3 regions of the Paeniglutamicibacter sp. GQ140 genome follow, and region 3 is predicted to be linked to each of the others. Evidence: predicted binding sites of a transcription regulator. Region 3 holds the regulator's gene; each other region holds the start of a gene.

Region 1 (4,513 bases), on a different contig from region 3:
TAGCCGTATCAAAAAACGGGGACTTTTTAGCTGCCATACCCACTAGTTTACAAGGACGCGCTAACGTATCGGTTATGACCAAATGGGAGTACGCCACTTTGCCGCTCATTATTCACGCCACGAAGCAGATCCTGGACCAGTGGGGAGACGACGGCTGGGAGCTTGTAGCCGTCGTTCCCGGCCCCAATGGAAATGCACCGGTCGCTTACCTCAAGCGTCCCAAGGCCTAAGTAGAGAAACGAGAAAAACCCATGCAACAACAGACTTCTTCAGCGATTGAGGCACGCCTGGCCGAGCTCGGCCACGCACTGCCCGCCGTCGCAGCCCCGGTGGCCGCCTACGTGCCGGCCACCATCACCGGCAACCTCGTCTACACCTCGGGTCAGCTGCCTTTTATTAACGGGGAACTCACAGTCACCGGCAAGGTCGGGGCGGCTGTTTCCGCCGAGGCCGCGGCGGGCCAGGCCCAGGCCTGCGCGCTGAACGCACTGGCCGCCATCAAGGGCGTCATTGGCGACCTGGACCGCATTGTCCGCGTCGTGAAGGTCGTGGGCTTCGTGGCCTCCGACCCGTCCTTCACCGGCCAGCCTGCCGTCATCAACGGTGCCTCCGAATTCCTCGGGGCCGTGCTTGGCGACAAGGGCCTGCACGCCCGTTCGGCCGTCGGAGTTGCCGCACTGCCGCTGGACGCGCCGGTCGAGGTTGAACTGATTGTCGAGTTTGCGTAACAACTCCGAAACCGGTGGCCCCGTGAACGAGAATCCCGTGGCGAAGCCACGCAATCCGTCCACGGGGCTGCTGCGCCGACTTTTTGACCTTCCGCCGATGCAATATGACGCGGCGGAAAATTGGGTTTCCTACGGAAGCCGCACCCCGCGGGCGACGCGCCCGGCCTCCTCGGTGGTGCTGATTCGCGACTCCCCAAAAGGTGTCGAAACTTACCTTGGATATCGTCCCGGCGGTTCGCCGCTCGGGAGTGTCGCATTCCCCGGGGGCAGCCTCGAAGACGACGATGAAAATGAAATACCTTGGTACGGACCCAGCCTGGCCGAATGGTCAAAGCGCCTGGGTATCCTTGACCAACGACTGGTCAGGGCGCACATCGTGTGCGCCATCCGGGAACTATTCGAGGAAACAGGCGTGCTGCTGGCCGGCACCGACGAGTTGTCGGTGGTCGAAAACTGCGACAGTGAAGACTGGATGGCCGTGCGCGAGGCCGTCGCAGGGCAGGACAAGTCCCTGAAGGACGTGCTGATGAAGCGCGGGCTGGGCCTGCGCACGGATCTGCTGCGCCCGCTGTCGCACTGGATCTCCCCAAACTTCGCGTTGCGCCGCTTCGACACCCGCTACTTTGCCGCCGCACTGCCGGTGCGCCAGGAGCCCTCGCTCCTGCGCGGCAAGGGCGTCTGGGCTGCCTGGAAGGTGGCCGGCGAGGTCATCGAACAACGCACCACCACGGCATTGGGAGACGAGGCGGGGGCACCGGACACCCAGGGCCTGCCTTTGAGCATGATCACAACGCCGGCGGTGGAGGTCTTCCTGGAAAAGATGGCCTCCGCCCGCGGCGCCGTCGCCTACCTCTCGGTGCGTCGGGAACTGAAAAGCTACCACCCCGAACTCGTCCAGGTGGGCGGGAAGTTCTATCTCGACGTGACCACCACGACCGCCGCCGAGGGCGGCGGCCTGGGCCGCGGCCGCTAATCAGCCTTCCCGTCGCCTCGGGCCACGCCCTCGAACGGCACCCCGGGCCTAATACAGCTGTGGCGGGGTTCCCCCTGAGGGGAACCCCGCCACACCCGTTCGTGCACGGTTGCGCTTTAGCGGGAACGCTGGCGCAGACGCTGGATGTCCAGGATCACGACGGCGCGTGCCTCAAGACGCAGCCAACCGCGCTGCACGAACTCGGCCAGGGCCTTGTTCACGGTTTCGCGCGAGGCGCCCACCAGCTGGGCCAATTCTTCCTGCGTCAGTTCGTGGGCAACCAGGATGCCGTCGGTGGCCGGGCGACCGAAACGGTCGGCCAGGTCCAGCAGCGCCTTGGCGACACGGCCCGGAACATCAGAGAAGACCAGGTCGGCCAGCGACTCGTTGGTGCGGCGCAGGCGCGAGGCCAGGGCCTGCAGCAACTGGACCGAAACCTCCGGGCTGGTCAGGATGACCTTGCGCAGGTTTTCGTGGCGCAGGCCGGCCAGACGCGTCTCGGAGACGGCGGTGGCGGTGGCGTTGCGCGGGCTTGGGTCGAACAAGGCCATTTCGCCGAACAATTCGCCCGGGCCGAGAACGGCAATGAGGTTTTCACGACCGTCCGTGGAGGTGCGCCCCAGCTTGATCTTGCCCGAAACGATGAAGTAGAGCTGGTCGCCCTGGTCGCCCTCGCGGAACACCGAGGCGCCACGGGACAGATCCACTTCGGATAGTTCTTCAGTCAGTGCAGAGAACACCTCGTCGCTCAATGAAGCGAAGAGTGGTGCTCGGCGCAGTACCTCGATGTCCATAAAATCTCCTGTCAACTGTCGTTAGCGCTCATCTAATTGTGCCGTACGGTTTGCCCATGTGACAGCTTCCACACGCCAAATCGGGCTAAATGTGGTTAGAATCGCGGGCATCGAACCGTTGCCCCGACTAGACTCGGGGCATCGAATAGTGTTTTGGGCCGCATTTGGGCCGGTCAACACGGTATGAAGGGCGGGAGTCCAAACTGAATGTTGGGATTGACATGGTTGGACCTGCTGCTCATCATCTCATTGATCAGCTTTTTGGCTTCTGGCCTGCGTAAAGGCTTCTTTGTAACGCTCGGCGCGATCGTCGGTTTCCTGGCCGGCGGAACCGCGGCCTTCTACGGAATCCCGCTGGTATCGACGTGGGTGACCAACCCGGGATGGCGAATCTTCTGGATTGTGGCCGCCGGGCTGATCTTTATTCTGATTGGCCAGGGCATCGGCATGGCCATCGGATCCAGAATCCGCTTATGGCTGAACTTCCCTGTCCTGAAGTCCTTTGATAGGCTGCTGGGCGGCGTTGCCAACACCGTCATGGCCGCCCTGGTGATCTCCGCGATCGCCCTCTCCGCCGCGACCATGGGCGTGCCCTGGGTTTCCCAGCAAGTCGCCGATTCACGGGTCCTGACCACGATCCAGGCCTGGACCCCGAAACCGATCACCAATTTCGTCACCCAGGCACGCGCCCAGGTCATGGGCCAAACCCTTCCCGAGCTCTTCGAACCATTCGCCCCCAAGGTCGCCGTCGAGGTTCCCGAGGCGGAGGACCTTGGGAGCGGGATCGAGGCGGCCGCGGGGTCCGTCGTCAAGATCATTGGCACCGCCTACGCCTGCGGTGTCAACCAGTCCGGTTCCGGCTTTGTCTTCGCACCGGACCGCGTGATGACCAACGCGCACGTGGTTGCCGGCATCACCGAGCCGTCCGTGACAACGCAGGATGGCCGCGTGCTCTCCGGAAGCGTCGTGTACTTCGACTCGGTCGCGGACATTGCCGTCCTCGAGGTTGGCGGACTTGGCCTGGAGCCGCTGGAGCGCGGCACCGACCTTGGCCGCGGCGACACCGCCGCATTCCTGGGCTACCCCGGCGGCGGGTCGTTCCGCGCCCTGGGAGCGGTGGTCGAATCCTTGAGCACCGTATCGATCCAGAACATCTACGGCGCCGAACCCACCCCGTTGCGGATCTACCAGCTGGCCGCCAAGGTCGAGCAGGGCAACTCCGGAGGGCCCATGCTCGATTCCCGGGGCCGCGTGGTTGGCATGGTCTTTGCCAAGGCCAAGGGAGGCGCCGACGTCGGCTACGCCCTGGCCCTCGAGGAGATCGATGCCGCGCTGGAGAAGTCCGAACGCTCCCGGGATTCGGTTCCGACCGGAGCCTGCTCGCCGCACTAGAAGCCGTCGGGCCGGCGGCGGTGGCGTCGGCTCAAAGCCAGTCGAGCTGCGCGCCGTGCTGGCCGGTGCGGGCCAGCGGAACGCCGTCCAGCGACAGGATGAAGCGGTTCGCGTCGGTGCCCCCGCGGGTTTGGTTCGAGGCATCCATGAAGAACGACTCGTTGGAAATCCAGCGGCAGCCCAGCGAGGCGATCGTCTGCGCAAAGGCGGAGCGCCGCGCCTCGTCCAGGTAGGCGAGCACCGCCGAATGCATGACCACGGGAACCGCGTGTCTCGGGGCCGCATCCACCAAATCGGCAACGCGTTCGTTCAGGTCCCCGGCCAGCAGCAGCGGCGGCCCGGCAACCCCTTCCAGGATGCCGGACTTCAGCGCGGCCAGGGTCGCCAGGGCGGCGTCCAGCTGCGCGAGCCGCTCCTCCTGTCCCGGCCAGACCAGCGCCCGCAGCCACGCCACGGTGTCCGGGTCAGTGCCGTCAAGCGGGTTCAGGTCGACCCCGGACCGCCAGGCGATGTCGGGCAGCGCCCGCGGGAGCGGGGGATTTCCGGTGGTGGAGCAGCGCAGCAACGGGGAGCCGGTGCCGAGCGCAGGGGCCCCGTCGTAGGAGTAGGAGTAGAGGTCGGGCAGC
Region 2 (4,513 bases), on a different contig from region 3:
AGAGCGCGACGACCATGACGATGAACAGCCCGGCCAGGTCCTCGGCCCGCCCGTAGCCGAAGGTGTAGCGGCGGTTGGCGGCGCGGCGCCCGAGCACGAAGGCGATCCACAGCGGCACGGCGGTGAGCGCATCGGAGAAGTTGTGGATGGTGTCCGCGAGCAGGGCGACCGACCCGCTGATGGCCACCACGGCGAATTGCGCGATGGTCGTGCCGAGCAGGATGAACAGGCTGATCTTCAGCGCGCGAATGCCCTGCACGCTTGATTCCATGGCGTCGTCGATGGAATCGGCGGAATCGTGGGTGTGCGGGACGAACAGTTCAAGGAGCCATCCCCTGAACCCGGAGTGGTGCTGGTGGTCCCCGTCCCCGTGCCCGCCGGGGCCATGGCCGTCTCCGTGGGGGTGGGGGTGGTCGTGGACTTCAGGCCCGTCGTCGTGCGCTCGCGCCTCGTGGACGTGGTCGTGTCCGTGCTGCCCGGGTTCCACGCCGGCGCTCATGAGGCTTCCCGCCTGCGCGCGTGGTGCGCGGGGGTGCCGCCCAGCGCATGCTCTGCCTGGTGGATCGCGTCGACGACCAGCTGGCGGGCGTGCTCGTTTTCGAGCCGGTACAGCACCTTGGTGCCCTCCTGCCGGGTGGCCACCATGCGGGCCAGGCGCATCTTGGCCAGGTGCTGCGAAACCGAGGCCGGGCTCTTGCCCAGCAGCTCGGCCAGTGCACCGACGGCCAGCTCCCCGTCCCGCAGGGCCAGGATGATCCGCACGCGGGATGCATCGGCAAGCATGGAGAAGACCTCCACCGCGAGCTCGACGTACTGGCTGTCGGCGTTCAGGGAGCACCCCTTGCTATCTGCATTCATACGCACATAGTTGCACAGCGTGGCGGTGGCATCAAGGGCAGCGCATGCAGCAACCCGGGCATGGTCGGACGGGGGCGACGATTTGCGCGTACCCGGCCTCGCCGATCGACCTGGTCCCCGGATTTCATACGGGTGATCAGCTATGCCGACGATGTGCTCGTGGTGGCGCTGGTGATGCGCTTCGGGGTGCCCGCCCGCGGCAATAGCCGCAGGAGCGGGCTACTGCTTCCTGGCCTCGCCGGCCGGAATGTCCGCCGGCAGGGAGCGCCCGGCGGCGGGCCTCGCGCGCCGCCGTCCCCGGGCCACGGTGAGCAGCAGGTACACCGCGGCGCCGGCCAGCACGCCCCAGAACGGGGACACAATGCCCAGCGGCGCAATGCCCGAGGCAGTGACGATCAGGGTGACAACCGCCGCCTCGATGGCCGAGGGGCCGTGCCTGCCCGCATCGAGCATGTCCAGCAACGAGCCCTGCAGGGCACCAAGCAGTGCAACCCCGGCCATGGCCGTGATCAGCTCGCCGGGAACCGCCGCAAACAGGTCAAGGATGGTGGCGCTGAACAGCCCGAAGCCAATGAAGAACACGCCGCCGGCGGCCCCCGCGATGTAGCGCTTAGCCGGGTCCTCGTGGGCCTCGCGGCCGCAGCAGATGCCGGCGGTGATGGCCGCGAGGTTGATGGCGTGCGAACCGAACGGGGCGAAGAGCACGCTGGCGACGCACGTGCCGCTGAGCAGCAACCTGTCGTTGGGCTCGTAGCCGCTGGTGCGCATCATGACCAGCCCCGGGCCGTTCTGCCCGGCCATGGTCACGATCAGCAGCGGGACGGAGATGCCCATGATGGCCTGGATCGAGAAGGTGGGCACGGTGAACACCGGAACGGTCAGCGCGAGGGAGAGATCGGGGCTCTGGGCCTGGCCGGCAATCACCGACAGCAGGACTCCGGCCACCAGGGCGGCAGGCACCGCGTACTTCGGGAACAGGCGCCGGCCGACGAAGTAGGCCACAACCAGTCCCCCTGCGACGACCGGCGAGACCAGCACGGCCTGGGTGACGTTCAGGACGAAGGGCAGCAACACCCCTGCCAGGACGGCGGCCAGGATCGGGCGCGGGACCGCCGCAAGCAGCTTGCCAAAGAGGCCGCTGAGGCTCAGCACCAGGCCCAGCAGCCCGGCCACGATGTACGCGCCGATGGCCTCGGAAAACCCGTAGTCGCCCAGCACCGTGAGCAGCAGCGCCGCACCGGGCACCGACCAGGCCACCACGACGGGCTGGCGCGTGAACAGGCTCAGGAGCAGGCCCACGATCCCGCTGCCGACGGACACCGCCCACACCCAGGAGGCCGTTCGGGCCGGGTCAAGCCCCGCCCTTTCGGCGGCCTGGAGGATGACCAGCATGGGACCGGCGTAGGACACCGCCACGGCGATGAATCCGGCGCACACGGCGCTGACCGAGACATCGCCCAGGACCCCCGGAAGTCTGGTGCGAGGACCCCTGGCCCCCGCTCCGGCTTGATTGCTCACGGGCACGATGGTGCCGCCTTTCGGATGGAGGGTAACGGCTCGGATTCCGCGGGCGGCAGACGTCCAGGACCGGGGAGAACCATTTGGGGCCCAACGCTACGGCGCGGGCGCGCCGTAGACAAATATCAAGATCTTTGTGATTGATATCGCAATCCACTCAATGAGCACCACCCTTGGTCAAGCCTAGGCATATGCCCAGTGTGAGGTCACGCACATACTGACATGGTGTATCTCATGGTTTCGCCACCCACCGGGTGGACCAGGGCGCCAGCGCCCGCTACGAAGGATGGAGCACTCCATGACAGAAACACTTGATACCGTCTCGGCCCTGCTTGATGATGCACTCGTCGACAGCCCGGAGACCGGCGAATTCCGCGCCAACCGAAATATCTTCACCGACGAAGAGACCTTCGAGCTCGAGATGAAGCACATCTGGGAGGGCAACTGGATCTACCTAGCCCATGAATCCCAGATCCCGAACATCGGCGACTACTTCACCACGAACATCGGCCGCCAGCCGATCGTGATCTCGCGCAACAAGGAAGGCGTGCTCAACGCCCTCATCAACGCGTGCAGCCACCGCGGCGCCATGCTCTGCCGCCGCAAGACCGATAACCGGACCACGTTCACCTGCCCGTTCCACGGCTGGACCTTCAACAACTCCGGCAAGCTGCTCAAGGTCAAGGACTCCCGCGGCGCCGGCTACCCGGAGGGCTTCAACAAGGACGGCTCGCACGACCTGACCAAGGTCGCCCGCTTCGAGTCCTACCGCGGCTTCCTCTTCGGCTCGCTGAACGCGGACGTCAAGCCGCTGACCGAGCACCTCGGCGAATCCACCAAGATCATCGACATGATCGTGGACCAGTCCCCCGAGGGCCTCGAGGTCCTGCGCGGCTCCTCGACCTACACCTACGACGGCAACTGGAAGCTCCAGGCGGAAAACGGCGCCGACGGCTACCACGTCTCGGCCACCCACTGGAACTACGCAGCCACCCAGGCCCGCCGCAGCGCCGGCGAGTCCACCAACGACACCAAGACCATGGATGCCGGCGGCTGGGACAAGCAGGAAGGCGGCTACTACTCCTTCGAGAACGGCCACCTGCTGCTGTGGACCGAGTGGCTGGACCCGGCCAACCGCCCGCTGGCCGAGAAGCGCGACGAACTCGTCGCCGCCCACGGCGAGGCCAAGGCCGACTGGATGATCGGTGTCTCGCGCAACCTGTGCCTGTACCCGAACGTGTACCTGATGGACCAGTTCTCCTCGCAGATCCGTGTCTTCCGCCCGGTCGCCGTGGACAAGACCGAGGTCACCATCTACTGCATCGCCCCGGTCGGCGAATCCGACGAGGCCCGCGCCAACCGCATCCGCCAGTACGAGGACTTCTTCAACGCCTCGGGCATGGCCACCCCGGATGACCTGGAGGAATTCCGCTCCTGCCAGAAGACCTACCTGGCCACCGCAGCCAAGTGGAACGACCTCTCCCGCGGCCAGGCGCACCAGATCACCGGTGCCGACGAGAACGCCAAGAAGATCGGCCTGGAGCCGATTTCCTCCGGCGCCCGCACCGAGGACGAGGGCCTCTACCCGATCCAGCACGGCTACTGGCTCGACACGATGCGCAAGGCCGTCGCCGCCGAGGCCGCCTCCACCACCACCGGCACCACCGAACAGGGGAACCACCATGACTGCAACCACTAACGCCATCATTACCAAGATCCAGACCGGCGCCGGTGAGGTCAAGCTGGAGGACATCGCGCAGTTCCTCTACCGCGAAGCCCGTTTCCTCGATGACCGCGACTTCGATCGCTGGATCGACTGCTACCACCCCGAGGCCACCTTCTGGATGCCGGCCTGGGCCGACGATGACAAGCTCACCGAGGATCCGCAGCGCGAGATCTCGCTGATCTTCTACGGAAACCGCGGTGGCCTGGAAGACCGCGTCTTCCGCATCAAGACCGACCGCTCCAGCGCCACCAGCCTGCCGGAACCGCGCACCGGTCACAACATCACCAACGTGGAGATCGTGTCCGTCGATGGCGACAAGGTCGATGTGCGCTTCAACTGGTTCACGCTCTACTACCGCTACCAGAACGTCGACACCTACTTCGGCACCTCGTACTACACCATCGACTACTC
Region 3 (4,513 bases):
CAAGGACATAGGGTATCTTGGGGTGTTGGCACAGACAAGGTACGTTCCTCAGTCTGTGCCAAGGCATGATTGCTATGTGAAATTGTCAGGAGAAACAGGGAATGGTCGAATCGCAAAACTTTGCCAGCGCGCGTTTCATGACGGTGGCCGAGGTTGCCGAGGTGATGCGTGTGTCAAAGATGACGGTTTACCGCCTCGTCCATTCTGGAGAGTTGCCGGCCGTGAGGTTTGGTCGTTCCTACCGTGTACCCGAAAACGCCGTGCAAGAGTACCTGCGGGCGGCCGGGTTCGGCTGGGACTCCAACACCGGCTAGCGCCGCCGAATTTCGCGAGTGGTCAGAATCTGCTCTAGAAGCAGGTAATCTGTTAAGGAACGTTTAACGTCCAGTTGGCTATTCTGGTGCTTTGGTGCCGAAGAAATAGTAGTCGGCAATCGAATCAGTTTGTGAGGAACCATTATGGGCTCTGTTATTAAGAAGCGCCGCAAGCGTATGGCCAAGAAGAAGCACCGTAAATTGCTTCGTAAGACCCGCCACCAGCGTCGTAATAAGAAGTAAATGCAGTTCCGGGCTTGCCCGGAATTAAGCATGTAAAAAGGTGCGTTTCCCTCTTGGGGAAACGCACCTTTTTGCATGGTGGGGAATGGGCCGTGGGCTGGCGTCTGGAATGTCAGGGGCGGCGGCGAAGAGCGCCGAAACTGCGCCACAGCCCCCAAAGGGCTCCCGAGATCCCCGCGGCCTTCAACCCGAAGGTCGCGGCCTTGCGTCCGGTCCGGAAATCGTAAACCGGCCAGTTCCGGTCCTTGGCATGGCGGCGCAAACGCCAGTCGGGATTGATGGCCACGGGGTGTCCCACCGCCTCAAGCATCGGGATATCGTTGTGCGAGTCGCTGTACCCCCAGCATTCGTCAAGGTCCAGCCCCTCCGTCAGGGCCAGGTCCTGGACCGCCTCGGCCTTCGCCGCCCCATGCAGGATCTCGCCGACCAGGCGACCGGTGTAGAGCCCCTCGACATGTTCCACGCTCGTGCCCAGTGCGCCACTGAGCCCGAGCCGGCGGGCCATCACCGAGGCGACCTCCAGCGGCGTGGCAGTGACAAGCCACACCCTCCGCCCGGCGTGCAGGTGCTGGTCGGCAATTGCACGGGTGCCTGGCCAGATTTTCGACTCAATGAATTCGTCATAAATTTCATCCCCGAGCGCAACCATATCCGCCACGGAGAACCCTGCGGCCATCAAGAGCGCACGGTCGCGGATGGCCTGAATGTCGCCGAGGTTCTCTCCCCGGGCCACAAAGCGCAACTGGTGGAGGGCAAACCATGCCACCTCACGCAGCCTAAATGCCCGTCGTTGATACATTTTTCGGGCTACGGCGAATAGCGATGCGCCGCGCATCATGGTGTTGTCCACATCGAAGAAGGCCGCGGTCGAGCTCGCGTGCACCGGCTCTTGCCCAGGGACTGAAACAGGGGAAAGGTTAGAGGGCATCCGCCCAGTGTATTGCAATCTTTTTTGGCGGGAGCGGTAGCGTTGGGGCATGAGCAGTGAGCAGACCCCGCGGGAAATTACGTTGTTGGTTCGGTCCGGATGCCATCTGTGCCTGGCCGCGATCGAGACACTCGATGAGGTCACCAGCCGGCTGGATTACACCTGGCAGAAAGTTGACATCGATCAGGACGCTGAACTCTTGGCACGCCACTCGGAAGAGGTGCCCGTGCTGTTGGTTGACGGACGGGTGCGGGACTTTTGGGTGATTGATGCCCAGCGCCTTGAGACCTTGCTGACCAGTTAGGGCGAGGCGTCGCATGAACTGGTTGATAAGTCATTAAGGTATCCAAGGAATTGAGTCAAAACAGAATGCCCACCGAGCGCGCCCCCGCAAGCAGCGAAGCAAACGTCCCGGCTGCCGACCCTCAGATCGAGCGTGGCCTGGTGCCCGACTTGACCGTGGAACAGGCGCCCACCGGTTCGCTGGGCAGGCTTCTTCCCGAAGCGACCCTTGCACGGTTGACCCAGTACCTGCGGGCACTGAACACCATGCAGACGCGCGGCGAGGCACGTACGTCATCAGGTGTCCTGGCCACGGAAGCGGGGGTTAATCCGGCGATCCTGCGCAAGGACCTTTCTCTTCTTGGATCTTATGGGACCCGTGGAGTGGGCTACGTGGTGACGGAGCTGGCCGAACATATCTCCAAGGCCATGGGGCTCCTGCGTCAGTGGCGCGTGGCAATCATCGGTGCCGGAAACCTGGGCCGTGCGTTGTCAGGGTATGGCGGATTCAGAAGCCGCGGATTCGAGATCGTTGCGCTAATGGATTCCTCACCGGAGGTTATCGGAAGCACAGTCGGGGACTTGCAGGTCCAACCCATTCTCGATCTCGACAAGATCCTCGAAGACACCGGCGCAAACATGGCCGTGCTGTCAGTTCCCGGGGCAGCCGCCCAGGACTTGTGCGACAAACTGGTGGCAAGCGGTGTACGAAGCATCCTGAGTTTTGCCCCGGTTGTGCTGCACGTCCCGGCAGGGGTCAATCTGCGCAAGGTCGATCTGGCCACCGAGCTGCAAATCCTGGCCTACCACGCACAAAACCTCGATTCCTAGGTGCCGGTCGAAGATCAGCCATCAGCCTTGAACACAAAATGGTCCGTGGGATCCAGCCGTTGCCGGCTCGATCCCACGGACCATTTTTAGGAGGCGCTGTTTAGCGGTATCCGGCCGCCCGCGCCGCCCGCCGCGCGGCAATAAACTGGCTGGAGGGGCGCAACCAAGCAAAGACCACGCCGGCCACGCCCAGAACGACCGAGAGGGCCATCAACACTCCGCTGCCAATGCTGAACAACGACAGGACTGCGAAGATCGTGGCGAAGATGCGTGCGACACCGCTTCCCTTGCGGACCATGAACGCAATCAGGACGTATAGCAACAAGCCGATCACCGCGAATACGATCGCCGTGGTCTGGATCATGGGGATTGCATCGGTGATGCTCATTCCCGCAGCCTCGAGCTGTTCCTCCAGCTCGGGAACTGCCTGGACCTGTTGCATGATCGCGGCGGTGCTCAAACCAAACACGGAGCTCAACAAGAATGCGACGCCTGCAGCCAGGATCGCCCAGAAAGAGGTGTCCAGCTCCTTGGGGCGGTGGGTGGGCATCTGGGGCGGTGCAAAGTTGCCCTGCGGGGGAACCGGGAATCCACCGGCGTATGGTTGCTGGCCATATGGCGACTGCGGTGGCTGCTGGCCGTAGGGGTTGTTCGCTGGTGCAGGCTGGCCATATGGGTTGGGGTTTTGGCCATACGGATTCGGCTGCTGTGCGCCGTACTGCGGCGGCTGGCCGTACGGGGCCTGCCCGGCAGCATTCGGATCTTGCGGTGCACGCTGTCCGTATTGCGGCGGTGCGGGGTCCTCGGACGGCTTCTCGGGATTCAGGGGATCATTTTCAGGGGTAGACATAACCTGCTCCTTGGGGTTGGAAAAGTACGGCTTATCCTCACGATATCGGTTCGAGATTGCTTTTCACCCCTCCCAAAGGATGGTTTTTCGTTTCGCCGGAAACTTTGGCCAAAGTCCCTACATGGGTCGGGCCTTGCAGGTTGCCTGAGGTGTTGGGTAAAGAGGCAGGGGCATTGCACCAACGGCGTCGGGGCGCGTCCAAGGGTCGGCCGCGTGGGCAAAATCAAGTATCCGGTTTAGGTAACGGAACAAAGATTTGAGACACTTAATTCATGTCGACTGCCACCGTTCACCTTCTGCGTCACGGCGAAGTGTATAACCCGGACAGGGTCCTTTACGGTCGGCTACCGGAATTCCACCTCTCCGATCTCGGCAACCAAATGGCCGAGCGGGCCGCGGAATACTTCACGGCCCAGCGAAACGCCGGTGCAAATATCACCCACTTGGTGTCATCCCCGCTCGTCCGGGCACAGGAAACGGCAATGCCCACCTCAGCGGCGTTGGGCCTGGAAATCGTGACAGATGATCGGATCATCGAGGCAGCGAACCGCTTCCAGGGGCTCTCCCAGATCAAGAACCGACTGAAGGAACCGAAGTACTGGTCCTACGTCGTAAATCCATTTCGTCCATCCTGGGGGGAACCCTACCGGGACCAGGTGGAACGAATGATGACCGCCATTGTGGAACACCGCGACCGCGCGGTGGAACTTGGCGGCCGAGGGGCGCAAGCCATTTTGGTCAGCCACCAGCTGCCCATTTGGGTTACGCGCCGCTCCGCCGAGGGCAAGGCCCTGTGGCACGACCCGCGGAAACGCGAGTGCACTCTCACCTCCGTGACTAGCCTGGACTTTGAAGGTGAAAGTCTGGTCGCAGTCCGTTATGCAGAACCTAGCGTGGACCTCTTGGCCAACGCTGCGAACATCCCTGGAGCTTGAGATCATGACCGATCCCATCTCGTCCCAAGCGAAGCGTTTGGGACGACGTACATTCTTGCGCGCTGCGGTACTTGGCGCCGCCGTGCTGCCGCTGGCGGCATGCGTGGGGGAGGAAGACCCCCTGGCCAAA

What was found. Region 3 encodes Rex, which represses fermentation and respiration genes when NADH is low (regulators of the CRP and FNR family bind a similar motif). Its sites were predicted from a motif close to CTTGTGAANNNNTTCACAAG; they were not measured.
Region 1: a site for Rex is predicted at 2,551-2,570, ahead of AC6CHY_RS18040 (MarP family serine protease). Genes of this name have one in related genera too.
Region 2: a site for Rex is predicted at 2,510-2,529, ahead of benA (benzoate 1,2-dioxygenase large subunit). Genes of this name have one in related genera too.

What each region holds. Positions count from the first base shown of each region.
Region 1 is NZ_JCAXDW010000016.1:35,921-40,433, reverse strand. It holds gene AC6CHY_RS18065 (transglycosylase domain-containing protein) at 1-37, opposite strand, end outside; gene sp36 (Sp36 family protein) at 75-230, shown strand; gene AC6CHY_RS18055 (RidA family protein) at 252-728, shown strand; gene AC6CHY_RS18050 (NUDIX hydrolase) at 826-1,701, shown strand; gene AC6CHY_RS18045 (Crp/Fnr family transcriptional regulator) at 1,818-2,495, opposite strand; gene AC6CHY_RS18040 (MarP family serine protease) at 2,703-3,887, shown strand; gene AC6CHY_RS18035 (DUF2332 domain-containing protein) at 3,919-4,513, opposite strand, start outside.
Region 2 is NZ_JCAXDW010000001.1:275,713-280,225, forward strand. It holds gene AC6CHY_RS01250 (cation diffusion facilitator family transporter) at 1-499, opposite strand, end outside; gene AC6CHY_RS01255 (ArsR/SmtB family transcription factor) at 496-858, opposite strand; gene AC6CHY_RS01260 (benzoate/H(+) symporter BenE family transporter) at 1,078-2,376, opposite strand; gene benA (benzoate 1,2-dioxygenase large subunit) at 2,675-4,075, shown strand; gene benB (benzoate 1,2-dioxygenase small subunit) at 4,059-4,513, shown strand, end outside.
Region 3 is NZ_JCAXDW010000010.1:7,158-11,670, forward strand. It holds gene AC6CHY_RS14035 (helix-turn-helix domain-containing protein) at 102-314, shown strand; gene AC6CHY_RS14040 (30S ribosomal protein bS22) at 459-557, shown strand; gene AC6CHY_RS14045 (HAD family hydrolase) at 670-1,485, opposite strand; gene AC6CHY_RS14050 (glutaredoxin family protein) at 1,535-1,789, shown strand; gene AC6CHY_RS14055 (redox-sensing transcriptional repressor Rex) at 1,855-2,598, shown strand; gene AC6CHY_RS14060 (hypothetical protein) at 2,699-3,448, opposite strand; gene AC6CHY_RS14065 (histidine phosphatase family protein) at 3,721-4,383, shown strand; gene AC6CHY_RS14070 (TlpA family protein disulfide reductase) at 4,388-4,513, shown strand, end outside.